One region of the Glutamicibacter sp. M10 genome, then DNA from elsewhere that is predicted to be linked to it. Evidence: riboswitches for the same ligand, from Rfam matches in the RefSeq annotation. Region 1 holds a riboswitch; each other region holds the start of a gene.
The links. A riboswitch is a leader RNA that binds a small molecule or an ion and turns the genes downstream of it on or off. The one in region 1 is predicted to bind thiamine pyrophosphate.
Positions count from the first base shown of each region.

Region 2: another riboswitch for thiamine pyrophosphate. It lies ahead of thiC (phosphomethylpyrimidine synthase ThiC); the one in region 1 lies ahead of thiM (hydroxyethylthiazole kinase).
Region 3: another riboswitch for thiamine pyrophosphate. It lies ahead of N6V40_RS06915 (ECF transporter S component); the one in region 1 lies ahead of thiM (hydroxyethylthiazole kinase).

Region 1 is NZ_CP104918.1:482,703-486,640, forward strand. It holds gene N6V40_RS02385 (hypothetical protein) at 94-1,230, shown strand; gene N6V40_RS02390 (GntR family transcriptional regulator) at 1,227-1,592, shown strand; TPP riboswitch at 1,630-1,724, shown strand; gene thiM (hydroxyethylthiazole kinase) at 1,714-2,508, shown strand; gene N6V40_RS02400 (thiamine phosphate synthase) at 2,501-2,977, shown strand; gene N6V40_RS02405 (thiamine phosphate synthase) at 2,941-3,141, shown strand; gene thiD (bifunctional hydroxymethylpyrimidine kinase/phosphomethylpyrimidine kinase) at 3,138-3,938, shown strand, end outside.
Region 2 is NZ_CP104918.1:1,560,850-1,564,787, forward strand. It holds gene N6V40_RS07645 (DEAD/DEAH box helicase) at 1-393, shown strand, start outside; gene thiC (phosphomethylpyrimidine synthase ThiC) at 512-2,254, opposite strand; TPP riboswitch at 2,250-2,359, opposite strand; tRNA gene N6V40_RS07655 (tRNA-Thr) at 2,535-2,605, opposite strand; tRNA gene N6V40_RS07660 (tRNA-Thr) at 3,125-3,196, shown strand; tRNA gene N6V40_RS07665 (tRNA-Met) at 3,244-3,317, shown strand; gene N6V40_RS07670 (GTP pyrophosphokinase) at 3,538-3,938, opposite strand, start outside.
Region 3 is NZ_CP104918.1:1,410,205-1,414,142, reverse strand. It holds gene N6V40_RS06920 (ATP-binding cassette domain-containing protein) at 1-1,972, opposite strand, end outside; gene N6V40_RS06915 (ECF transporter S component) at 1,969-2,589, opposite strand; TPP riboswitch at 2,655-2,778, opposite strand; gene N6V40_RS06910 (DUF4235 domain-containing protein) at 2,853-3,104, shown strand; gene mnhG (monovalent cation/H(+) antiporter subunit G) at 3,193-3,594, opposite strand; gene N6V40_RS06900 (MrpF/PhaF family protein) at 3,594-3,860, opposite strand; gene N6V40_RS06895 (Na+/H+ antiporter subunit E) at 3,857-3,938, opposite strand, start outside.

The DNA of each region.
Region 1 (3,938 bases):
CGCGTCGCATCTTTGGAACCACGCACGTTGACCACGCCCTTTCCACGTAAGCTAGGTGCCCTAGTTGGCTCACTGGCAATCTTTGCATGTTGCATGTTGTGGCCGATATCCCGGGTCGCCGGCCACATCCCTGAAGGCAAAAGTACTGAATCCTCAGCGGCTGACTTCGAAGACGCAGTTGCGCCTACATGGGACAGCACATCCGGGTGGATTTCAGGCGCTGAAGTAGCTCCACTGTTTGCGCTGTGTATTTTCGCGGTTTTACTGGCCACTGCCGTGATCAGTGCAATCATCCTCAAACGCAGGCCCTTAGCCGGGATCTCCGCAACCCAAAACCAAGAACTACGCTCAATTTGGCTCAACCGGTTGCTACGAAATTGTGGTTGGCTGCTGACCAACATCATCGGTGCCGCAATCACCTACGCCGATCCGGTTCTGAGTTCCGGGTGGAACAAGGTGTCCATGTTTGCCGTCTTGGCTTTGGGCTTCGTGCTATTCGTCTGGGCTCCAAAGCATGCCGCACCGGAGGCCAATAGCCTGCCTAGCACCGCCTTCGCCCGGATGCGCAGCCACACGCTATCCGTTTCCTATTTTGCGAATACGTTCTTGATTATCGCCACGTTGATTATCTGGCTTGCGGCCAGTGAACTCGTTGACCAAACGCCAGAGCCATTCGGTGAAGCCGGGGCCCGTGCTGTTGGCGCTTCCTTTGCGCTGCCATGGTCAGCGGCGGCGGTAGTCCTGTACCTAGTAATCTCTGCCGGCTTCGCGCTCTATGCACATTCACGAGCAAAGCTGGGGGCACTTTCTGAACCGAAGAGCCAAAATCTTCCGGTTTGGGTGTACACGATTGCAGCGCTGTTCATCCTCAGCGGGAGCATCTTGCTTTACGCCCCACAAACACTGAGCCCAGGGGCACAACAGCTACTCTCGCCATGGGTCACCTCGGCAATAATCGTGGGAACGTTGGTAGCCGCGGCCGGTTACTTCTGGTGGATCCGCCATTGCGCAGTCCCCTGGGACCTCACGGACGAACAGGAAATCTGGTATCGGCAAATCTTGGAGTTCCGAGCCTTACGAGTGCTCTGCAGTGCGTATTTCCTCTTGCCGGGCTTGGTCTCTTCCGATGAGCCAGCGGTGCTAGCCATAGGCATTGGGCTCTTCTGCATCCCAGCCTTACTCGTGGTCAATCGCCCGAAGGCGCGCCTGACCACGAGCGTGCGCGCATGAGCACCCAGATCACGGTAGATCTTGAGGCGGCTACCGCTCCTTATGAGCAGATCCGTTCGCAGATCGCGTCGCTGATTAACCTCGGCGAATTAGTGGCAGGTAGCAAGCTACCCACGGTCAGGGCGTTGGCCACAGATCTTGGGGTAGCTGCCGGAACAGTCGCTCGTGCCTACAAAGAGCTGGAAGCCGAAGGGCTCATTTCTTCAAGACGCAGGGCCGGCACGATAGTTAATGAACGCGCTACCCCCATCGAAGAGCATGAAGATCTGGTGGCGGCCGTAGACCACCTTTGGAAGCTAGCAGCAGCGCAACATGTCGATGCGGCGACACTTAAAGCGTTAGTGGCGAGACGTGAACGTTAAGAATTTGTTCTAGGCATTGCCACTGCGTACGCTCTAGATCAGTGACACGGGGTGTCGGAGAAGCCGACTGAGATGAAACCCGTCGAACCTGATCTAGTTCACGCTAGCGGAGGGATGTCGCATGACTCTGCCTACCGTTGCCCAAAAATACCGGCAACACTCCCCTTTAGTTTTTTGCCTGACGAATACCGTCGTCACCAATTTCACCGCCAATGTCCTACTGGCTTCCGGCGCTTCACCAGCCATGACTAATCTGCCTGGCGAAGCTGGCGGGTTTGCTGCCTTGGCTTCTGCAGTGCTGGTGAATCTAGGCACGCCAAGCACCGAGCAAATGGTGGCCATGGAGGAAGCGGTGCTCTCGGCGAGCGCAGCAGGCACCCCGTGGGTATTGGATCCTGTGGCTGTCGGCGCCCTGTCGGTACGCACCGACTTCGCCCGACGCATAGTTCAAGAACATCCCACCTTGATCCGTGGAAACGCTTCGGAAATCCTCGCCTTGGCGGGCAAGGATTCCAGTGGCCGTGGTGTTGATGCGGCAGATACCGTGCAGGCTGCCCTCGATGCAGGACGCGAACTGGCGCAAGAACACGGCTGCGTTGTTGCTATCTCCGGCGAAGCCGATGCGATCATCGACGCTACCCGTACCGTACTGGTACACACCAACGGTATCGGGCTGACCAGAATCACCGGTGGCGGATGCGCGCTAGGTGCCTTTAACGCTGGAATGCTCGCGGTGCACGAGGACCCCTTTGAAGCATCCATCGCCGCCCACGGTTTTTACGGTCTGGCCGCCGAAAAGGCACTGGCCGCAAGCACCGGACCGGGAAGCTTTGCGGTGGCGTTCCTTGATGCGCTGGCCGCCACGGAACCTGAAGAATTACAGACTTTGAAGTACGAGGAACTGAACCATGGATAATATCGGCGCCTACCTAGTAGCCAACACCGCCAGCTGCACTCCACGCACCACCTTGGAAGTTATCCAAGGAGCAGTAGCCGGCGGCATCGAATGGATTCAGCTGCGGGCCAAAGATGAGACTGCCCGCGAATTCTTTGAACTGTCCTGCGCTGCAGCCCAACTAACCAAAGGCAAAGCCAAACTATTGATCAATGACCGGATTGACGTGTTCTTAGCTGCTCGCGCGGCCGGAGCTGCGGTCAACGGTATCCATATCGGGCAAAAAGACATTCCGGTGCGACTTGCCCGTGAGATTATCGGCGAAGGCATCATCGGTTTGAGCGCTTCCACCGATGAACAACTGGCCCAGGCGAGTCTCGACGCGGAGGTCATCGACTATCTGGGTGTTGGTGCAGTGCGTGCCACTCCTACCAAAAGGATCACCCAACCCCGTTGGGTCTTGACGGTTTTATCCGTGCAGCATCCTTGACCGAACTACCGTGTGTAGCCATCGGCGCCATTACCGCTCAGGACGCAGCTGCGATTCGCGCTGGCGGAGGGTCGGGCCTAGCGGTGGTTCGTGCCATCTGTAATGCCGAGGATCCGCAAACGGCCAGCGAGCTGCTCGTTTCAGCTTGGACGGTGGCACAGTGAAAAATATTCTCTCTATCGCCGGCTCTGATCCTTCCGGTGGTGCCGGTATCCAGGCGGATCTAAAAGCCATTGCCGCTAACGGTGGTTATGGCATGTGCGTGATTACGGCATTAACCGCGCAGAACACCCAAGGGGTCAGCGCAGTACAAGCCATTGATGGTGACTTTGTCCTAGCCCAGTTGGAATCCATTAGCGCTGATATACAGATTGACGCCATCAAGATTGGCATGCTGGCCAATGCTGAAGTAATCCGCGCGGTCAGTAGTTGGCTGAATACCGTAGATGCACCGGTCGTTCTAGATCCGGTGATGGTAGCCACGAGCGGAGACCGATTACTAGAAGATGAGTCGGCACTCGATTCACTGCTGGACCGCGCCTGCGTCATCACCCCTAACCTGCTCGAGCTCGCAAGCTTGCTACGCGAGGCTGCTGCCACACAATGGCCACAAGTCCTAGAGCAGGCACAGCGACTGGCCGCCAAGCACGACGTTCTGGTTTTGGCCAAGGGCGGGCACCTGGCTGGAGACTTCTGCCCTGATGCGCTAGTTAGTTCCACTGGAGTGCTGGCCGAGTTCAGCAGTCCAAGACACCAGACCAAAAACACCCACGGCACCGGCTGCACCCTCTCCAGCGCCTTGGCCACTATCTACGCCACAGACGGTGACTGGATACAGGCTCTTGAGAAGTCCAAGGCTTATCTGGTGCGCGCTATCGGCGCAGCCGACCAACTCACTGTGGGTAGCGGGCATGGCCCGGTGAACCACTTTGTGGACTTCTTCAGCGAAGCTGATCCCATG
Region 2 (3,938 bases), 1.1 Mb from region 1:
CGCCGCAACCGCGTGCAGCCAGGCTCGATCGTTGGCGCTTTGGCTAACGAAGGTGGCTTCGATTCTTCGGAAATCGGTGGCATTGAGATCCGTTCGGATCACACCTTGGTTGAACTGCCAGCAGAGCTGAGCAAGGACCAGTGGCGTGCACTGTCCAAGACCCGCATCGGCGGCGAACTGATCAGCATGGAGCTTGACTCCGGCCGTAAGCCACGCGACGACGATGACAACGATCGTGGCGGCTTCCGCGGTGGAGACCGTGGCGGGTTCCGCGGTGGAGACCGTGGCGGGTTCCGCGGCGGACGCGGTGGCGGCGAAAAGCGCTTCGGTGGCCGTGGCGGCGACAAGCGCTTCAGCGACTCGGGCCGTAGCGGTGGACGTCGCGACTACTAAGTCGACGCTCCTAAGCTAACTAGCTAAAAGCACAACACAACGCCCCTGGAACAAACCGAAAGGTTTGATCCAGGGGCGTTGTGTGTTTCTCCAAGATGCTTGTTCCAGCAGCCAGCTATTACTGGGCTGCGCTGCCTACCGGAATCTCATCTCCTAGATAAACTTTCCCGCCGCTCTCCAAGAACTCTCTACTCTTTTCTGCCATGCCTGCCAACGCCGCTTGAGCCTCCGCAGAACCGTATTCATCACGTATATCTTGGGAGATCCGCATGGAACAGAATTTTGGTCCACACATCGAGCAGAAGTGTGCGGTCTTGGCTGGTTCTGCGGGCAAAGTCTCGTCATGGAATTCTTGAGCCGTGACGGGATCTAAACTCAGCGAGAACTGGTCATTCCAGCGGAACTCAAAGCGTGCCTTACTCAGCGCATCATCGCGCGCACTGGCACCCGGGTGCCCCTTGGCTAAGTCGGCGGCGTGAGCTGCAATCTTGTAAGTGATAACACCGGTCTTTACATCGTCACGGTTAGGCAATCCCAGATGTTCCTTGGGTGTGACATAACAAAGCATGGCTGTGCCATATCGAGCGATCTCCGTAGCTCCGATGGCGCTGGTGATGTGGTCATAGCCCGGAGCGATATCGGTAACCAGTGGGCCCAGTGTGTAGAAGGGCGCACCATCACACAACTCCTGCTGGCGTTCAACATTCTCCCGGACCTTATGGAATGGAATATGTCCCGGTCCCTCAACCATGACCTGTACGTCGTACCTCCAGGCCCGCTTGGTCAGCTCAGCTAGGGTATCTAGCTCAGCGAACTGCGCGGCGTCATTGGCATCAGCAATGGAGCCGGGACGAAGCCCGTCACCCAGTGAGAAAGCAACGTCGTACTGTGCGAAGATTTCGCAGAGCTCATCAAAGTGCGTGTACAAGAAATTCTCTTCGTGATGTGCCAAGCACCAGCCGGCCATGATGGACCCACCGCGCGAGACAATGCCGGTAACCCGGTTGGCAGTCAAAGGAACATAACGCAAGAGCACGCCAGCGTGAATGGTCATATAGTCCACGCCCTGCTCACACTGTTCAATGACGGTATCGCGGAAGATCTCCCAGGTCAGTGCGTTGGCTTCGCCATTGACCTTTTCCAAGGCTTGGTAGATGGGCACCGTTCCGATGGGCACCGGTGAATTGCGGATGATCCACTCACGAGTGGTGTGGATGTCATCACCGGTGGATAGATCCATGACGGTGTCTGCACCCCATTTGGCGGCCCACTGCAGCTTGGATACTTCTTCAGCAATCGAGCTGGTCACCGCAGAGTTGCCGATATTTGCATTGATTTTCACCAAGAAGGCTTTGCCGATAATCATCGGTTCAGATTCCGGGTGATTGATATTGGACGGAATGATTGCTCGCCCGGCCGCCAGCTCGCTGCGCACCAGTTCTACATCGCACTCTTCGCGAACCGCTACATATCGCATTTCAGGGGTGATCACCCCAGCTCGTGCGTAGTGCATTTGGGTTACTGTGGCCCCCTGAACTGCACGTAGTTGTGGCGCCGTGCGTCCGGCCCATTCATCGCTGGCAGTTCCTCGGCGGACCGCTGAGCGCCCGTCATCGTGCAGATTGCGTTCGCGGCCTTCATAGACCGCAACGTCTGCTCGTTCCATGATCCACGGTTCCCGAAAAGGATTCAGTCCCTGAGTTGGTTCGCTACCTGGACCACTGGTGCGATACACCCGTAGCGGTTCATTTGGCTGGCCATTGGGGGAGTCCGCAAGTTGAATTTGCGTGACGGGAACTGAGATCCCTTCCGATTCGCGGAACGCGAGAGAGTGGGCAGGATGTTGTTCAAATTGTTCCATTGAGAAACTCACTTCCTTCGCCGGCATTACCCGGACAGGTTCAACGGTCGCGGACGGCGATAGCCCGATCTCAGCCCTTGCCATGGGGCTCCCGTGTGGTCGGAGACGACACTAGCATGAAAAAATCGGCGCACAAGAATGGGCGCCAAAATTTGACGCTAGGTCTGAGCGTTGGAAGTGGAAGATGGGGGAGAAGCGAAGTGGCAGCGGGGCCCAAGAAAATAAGTCCAGATAGACGAAAAGAGAGACAATCTGAATTCAGATTGTCTCTCTTATTTCGAGCCCCTGCCGGAATCGATCCGGCGACCTCGTTCTTACCAAGAACGCGCTCTACCACTGAGCTAAGGGGGCAACGAGTAAATACTCTACACAGGTTTTTGGCGATTTCAAAATCCGTAACGAGTTTGTAGCTGACGTCACAAGACCCCTACTCAAGTAGGAAAAACGCGGCAGGGGATCGGTTGCTCGATGGTGTTCTAAACGCGGGTAGTCTGCGCCGCGAAAAATGGCAGACCTCGCACATGTTGATATTTACCTCTTTTGACTGCGAAGCATCAAGATGTACGGATGTTTTGTTGTTGGAAAAGTGATTTTCACTGACTCAAGCGGCAGGAAAGTGGCACCGCTTGGTCGTTAGAAAAGGAACTCGTGCAGCGCTTTCCGAAGGCTGGAAATTACCAAATTGACCACTACTAATGCTCCAGTGAGCATCGTCACCTATGCGCTTTTGTGCCAACCTTCGTTCCATGTCAGCACTACGTCTTCTAGAAACATGCGTTGACTTGGGGTAACGCGACGCGGTCCGAAATTCATTGGAGGCGAATGACGATTTTTCTTTGTGCCCAAAGCCGTGTAGAGTATTTACTCGTTGCCCCCTTAGCTCAGTGGTAGAGCGCGTTCTTGGTAAGAACGAGGTCGCCGGATCGATTCCGGCAGGGGGCTCTGAGTGAGAAGTAGTCTTGGCTTCTACTGGATTGCTTCTCACTTGTGGCGGCGTAGCTCAGCTGGTTAGAGCGCACGACTCATAATCGTGAGGTCCCGGGATCGAGTCCCGGCGCCGCTACAGATTTGGCCCCGAAATTCATTGAATTTCGGGGCTTTTTCATGCTCAAAATCGAATCCTAGTGCCGTAGGTGGGACCTAGGTGTACCTCGAAAGTACCCCCGACGTCACGTCACGGATATCGGCCCCAGTTCAGAGTGTAGCGAGCAGTGCAATACAGGAACGGCCACCTACCGCATCGCAATGCGATGATGTAGGTGGCCGTTGTTTAGTTGGTGCGTCTAGAGGCTGGCGTCGTTGGGACCGATTGCACCCTTATGCGCCTGGTCGCCACTATTCGAAGCTTCCTTGGCCAGCATGAGTAGCCCTTGGATCACATCAGAATCCATATCTTGCCCATCGGGTTGTTCATTGTTGGCATCGTGACCATGAACCTCGGTGTGAAGCCGTTGCATCTGCATATCCAGTTTGGTTGCAATAGCTGCAGCGTCTGCCAGCTCGCTAGCTAGGTGGGCTGGAACTTCACCTTCGTACTTGTAGAAGATCTTGTGCTCTAGGCTGGCCCAAAAATCTTGGGCAATAGTGCGGATCTGCAGCTCTACGATCACGTTGACCGGACCGTCAGAGAGGAATACCGGAATCTCAACGATCGCGTGAACACTCTTGTAGCCGCTTGGCTTAG
Region 3 (3,938 bases), 930 kb from region 1:
GATGCGGGACCTTAAGCTGTTGAGACAGTGCCCCGCCCAGATCACTCGGGTTGGTGGTGGCCAACAACAAGATGCATGGAATCGCCAAGGCGAAGGCCCGCAGCCCGGTGGCAATACCGCCCTGCAGCGAACCCTCGGTAATACTGAACAGTCCAAGCTGCGCATAGACTGCGCCACTATCTTGGCCAACCAGTGCAATACCCCACGCAGCAAAAAGCCCTGCCAGTAGCAGCGGCCACGCCCGTTTGAGGAACTTCAGCGGACTGAGACCGGCCAGTGGGAACAACACAACGCTGGCAACAACGATCACCAAAGCCGAGACTGCATCCAATGTACTGATCAAAGGCAACGTTGCGGTAGCCACGGCGCCCAGCTTGGCTAACGGGTTGATCTTAGCTAGCCAGCTATCGCCCACCGGAGCATCCAGTACCGGTCCCTTAGGCTTGGCCACGTCGCCGCTTGGCAGTGCAGCTAGATGAATCTGCTCAGCCTGCAAGACGCTGGCCAAATGTTCATCGTGAGTCACCGCAATGATCGCGGTGTCCTGCTCCAACTGAGCAACCAGCAGCTGCGCTAATTCACGCCACGTATTGGCATCCTGTCCGAAGGTTGGTTCATCAAGGATCAACACGTCTGGAGAAGCGGCTAACACGGTGCCTACGGATAGCCTACGTTTCTCTCCTCCGGAGAGCGTGAATGGGTTTGCGTCAGCAAGATGTTCCAGACCCAAGCGCACCAGCAGTGACTGCACTAACTGCTCAACTTGTTCCGGCTCGTATTTCAGTTCTCGCCCGCCACTGGCTTTGGCTCTTAACGGAGCAAAAGCTAGTTCTTCACGGACGGTTTGCGCCACAAATTGGTGCTCAGGTTCTTGGAACACTGAACCGATCCGACCAATCAGCGCACCAGCTTTCCAGCTAAACGGTGAGCTGCCAAGACCATTGGCTAGCTGCTCGCTTGCATCAAGCTGTCCTGCGACAGGAGCGAGCAAGCCACCAACGGTGAGTGCCAAGGTGGATTTACCTGCACCGTTTTCACCACGGATGACCGTTGCGGTGCCTGCGCGGACTTGTAGGGTAACCGGGCAGGTGCGCGGTGCTTGCTCAGCTCGGGCGCACACCAAGTCTTTGGCCTCCAGCAAGGTTCCTCCCGGCTGGAGTGTCACTTGTTGGATTTGTGGCAGGTAGCCGGGAACCCACAGACCGGCCGAAGCGAGTTCAGCGCGAAGCTGCTGATCCTCCATGAGCTGTTGCGGGCTCAGATCATGGGCTACTCCGCCACCTGGCTCAAGGACGATGATGCGGTCCATGTGCTGGGCCCAGACTTCCAACCGGTGTTCAACTACCAGCACGGTGGCCCCGCTGAGCTGTGCCGCATTAAGCACGGCATCGCGCAAGGGACCGATCCCCTCTGGGTCCACGTTGGCGGTCGGCTCATCAAGGAGCATCAATCCTGGCTGCATGGCCAAGATCCCGGCCAGAGCCAGTCGCTGTTTCTGTCCTCCGGATAGTTCTTGGGTCCGGTGGTCAAAGGAGAGCATGCCTAGACCTACAGCGTCCAATACTTCTGGGATGCGCTCACGGATCACCTCGGGATCTACAGCAAGATTCTCCGCACCGAAGGCGACATCATCAGCTACCCGGCTCTGCACCACTTGGGTCTCCGGGTCTTGCTGCATCAGCCCAACCGGGCGTTGGCGAGCAAAGGCATCTGCCCCGTCAATGAGTAGCTCGCCACGCATTTGCTGCGACTCGTCGACTTCCAACAACCCCGCCAGAGCATGTAGCAAGGTCGACTTTCCCGCACCGGAAGGACCAACAAGAAGTACTTTCTGGCCAGCCTGAATATTAAGGTCTAAACCGGAAACGGCGGGAGTTGTTCTTTCGGCATGCTGCCAGCTAAAACCACGCGCAGAAATCTCGGCGCCCCGCCGAGTTTGAGCGTCAGCGCCACGGTTAGCCAGCGAACTCATTTGGCGTCCAGTTTCCCGGACTCGAGGTGAGCACGGCGGCTAGCCAGTGCGCTCAGTGCACCGGTCTTAGCCAATCCACGGGTGGCCAGCCAAGACAGCAGACCAGCGATGATCAGTCCAGAGACGCCGGTGATCAGCACGTGCAAGATCTTTAGTGCTGAGGTGTATTCCACGTAGTACGCCAGGATGTAGGCTTCGGAAATACCGGCGAAGATGCCGGTGAAAAAACCTGCAATGAGCGCAACGCTCAGGTTCCACTTGCGGTAGCGGAAGATGGCAAAGACCAATTCAGCACCAAGGCCCTGGACCAGCCCGGAAACGATGACGCTCAGACCGTAGTGAGATCCCAGCAATGCCTCGATAATGGCTGCCAGTAATTCGCAGAACACTGCTGCACCTGGTTTGCGGATGATCAGGGCACCGAGTACCGCTGGGAAGAGCCATACGCCAGTCAGCAGTGCAGCGGCAGGTGGGAAGGCAACAAAAGCTAGCGAGAACAGCGGCATGCCTGCGCTCCAAGCCCAGAAGATCACTCCTGAGGCTACGGCGATTACTGAGGCTACGACGATGTCGACAACGCGCCAGCTGGTTCGCTGTTTTGCGGCTACTTGGTTCATGGGTGGTCCTCCTATATTTAGGAGGGGAGATGTACGGACTGATGGCATAGTGCTACACCCGTCCGCATCCGAGATGCTCGACTTCCTTCGCCGGTACTAGCCGGAGCAGGTTCGAGGGTCTGCGATCTATCGCACTCTCAGCGTCTTGGCGACTTCTTTTTGAAGTCTGACGCTCCCCTGTCGGAAAAATTACTGCTCCCCCACCTTACCGCAGGTATGCTGGGCAGAGGAAAGATAAGTTACGACGTTGAAGCGAGGGCAATATGAACACAGTACAGAAACTTGCCACCACCGGAATTTCGATTGGCGCCGGTTTGCTCGGCAGCAAGCTAGTTGATCAGCTGTGGAAGGGCGTCACCGGAAATAAGGCTCCCCGCAAGGGTAGCGAAGAAGCTGCTGAGGCTTCATTCCGTCAGGCGCTCGGATTCGCGATCTTCTCATCGATTGTCGCAGCGACCATCCAGGTCTTGGCAGACCGTGGCACCAACAAGGTTGTCGCACGGTTCAGCAAGTAGCTAATGCTCAAGGAACGGCCCACCAATGGTGGGCCGTTCCTTTTTGTTTTGTTCAGTTTTACACTGCTCAGTTTTTCACTGCTCAGTTTTACTTTGAGTCCTTCGACTCTTCGCTGGAGACTTCAACAGACGCGGTGGCCGGTGCGTCAGATACCGTGTCCACTACTTGCCTCAGTTCATCGGCGTAGAGAGATTGTTTGGCAGCGTGCTTGGTTCGGTAACCAGCGCGCCCAATCATATGTGCGGATACGGGAGCGGTCAGTAGCTGCATCCCCCAAGCCAGGAACAATACTGGAACCACACTCCAGCTACGCAAGTGAATTGCTAGCGCGGTGAAGATCAGCAGAAAGCCAAGTACTTGCGGTTTGGTGGCGGCGTGCATCCGAGTGAGCATGTCGGGGAATGAAAGCAGACCGATACCGGCAATCAGCGACATGAGGCAGCCGGTGATCAGCAGGACGGCGACAAGAATATCGAGGAACAATTCCATTAGGCGTTCCTCTGATCCGAGACGTACCGCGACACCGTAACCGAGCCAATGAAGCCCAAGGTGCACGCAACAACGACAAACAACAGGTAGTCGGTGTGGCGGTTGAAGACCATTTCCAAGCACAACGCCACGGAAATGATCAGCAGCATCACGTCCAAGGCTAAGACTCGGTCAAGAATCGAGGGGCCCTTGGCAACGCGGATCAAGCACGCAACGGTGGCTAGACCCAGCATGATGCCGCAAATCCACATCACGATTGTCATCATTTTTTGCCTCCTACTCGACCAAGAATTGGACCGCATTCGTGCTTGATTGCTTCAAATTCATCGTGGCTACCCATCGCC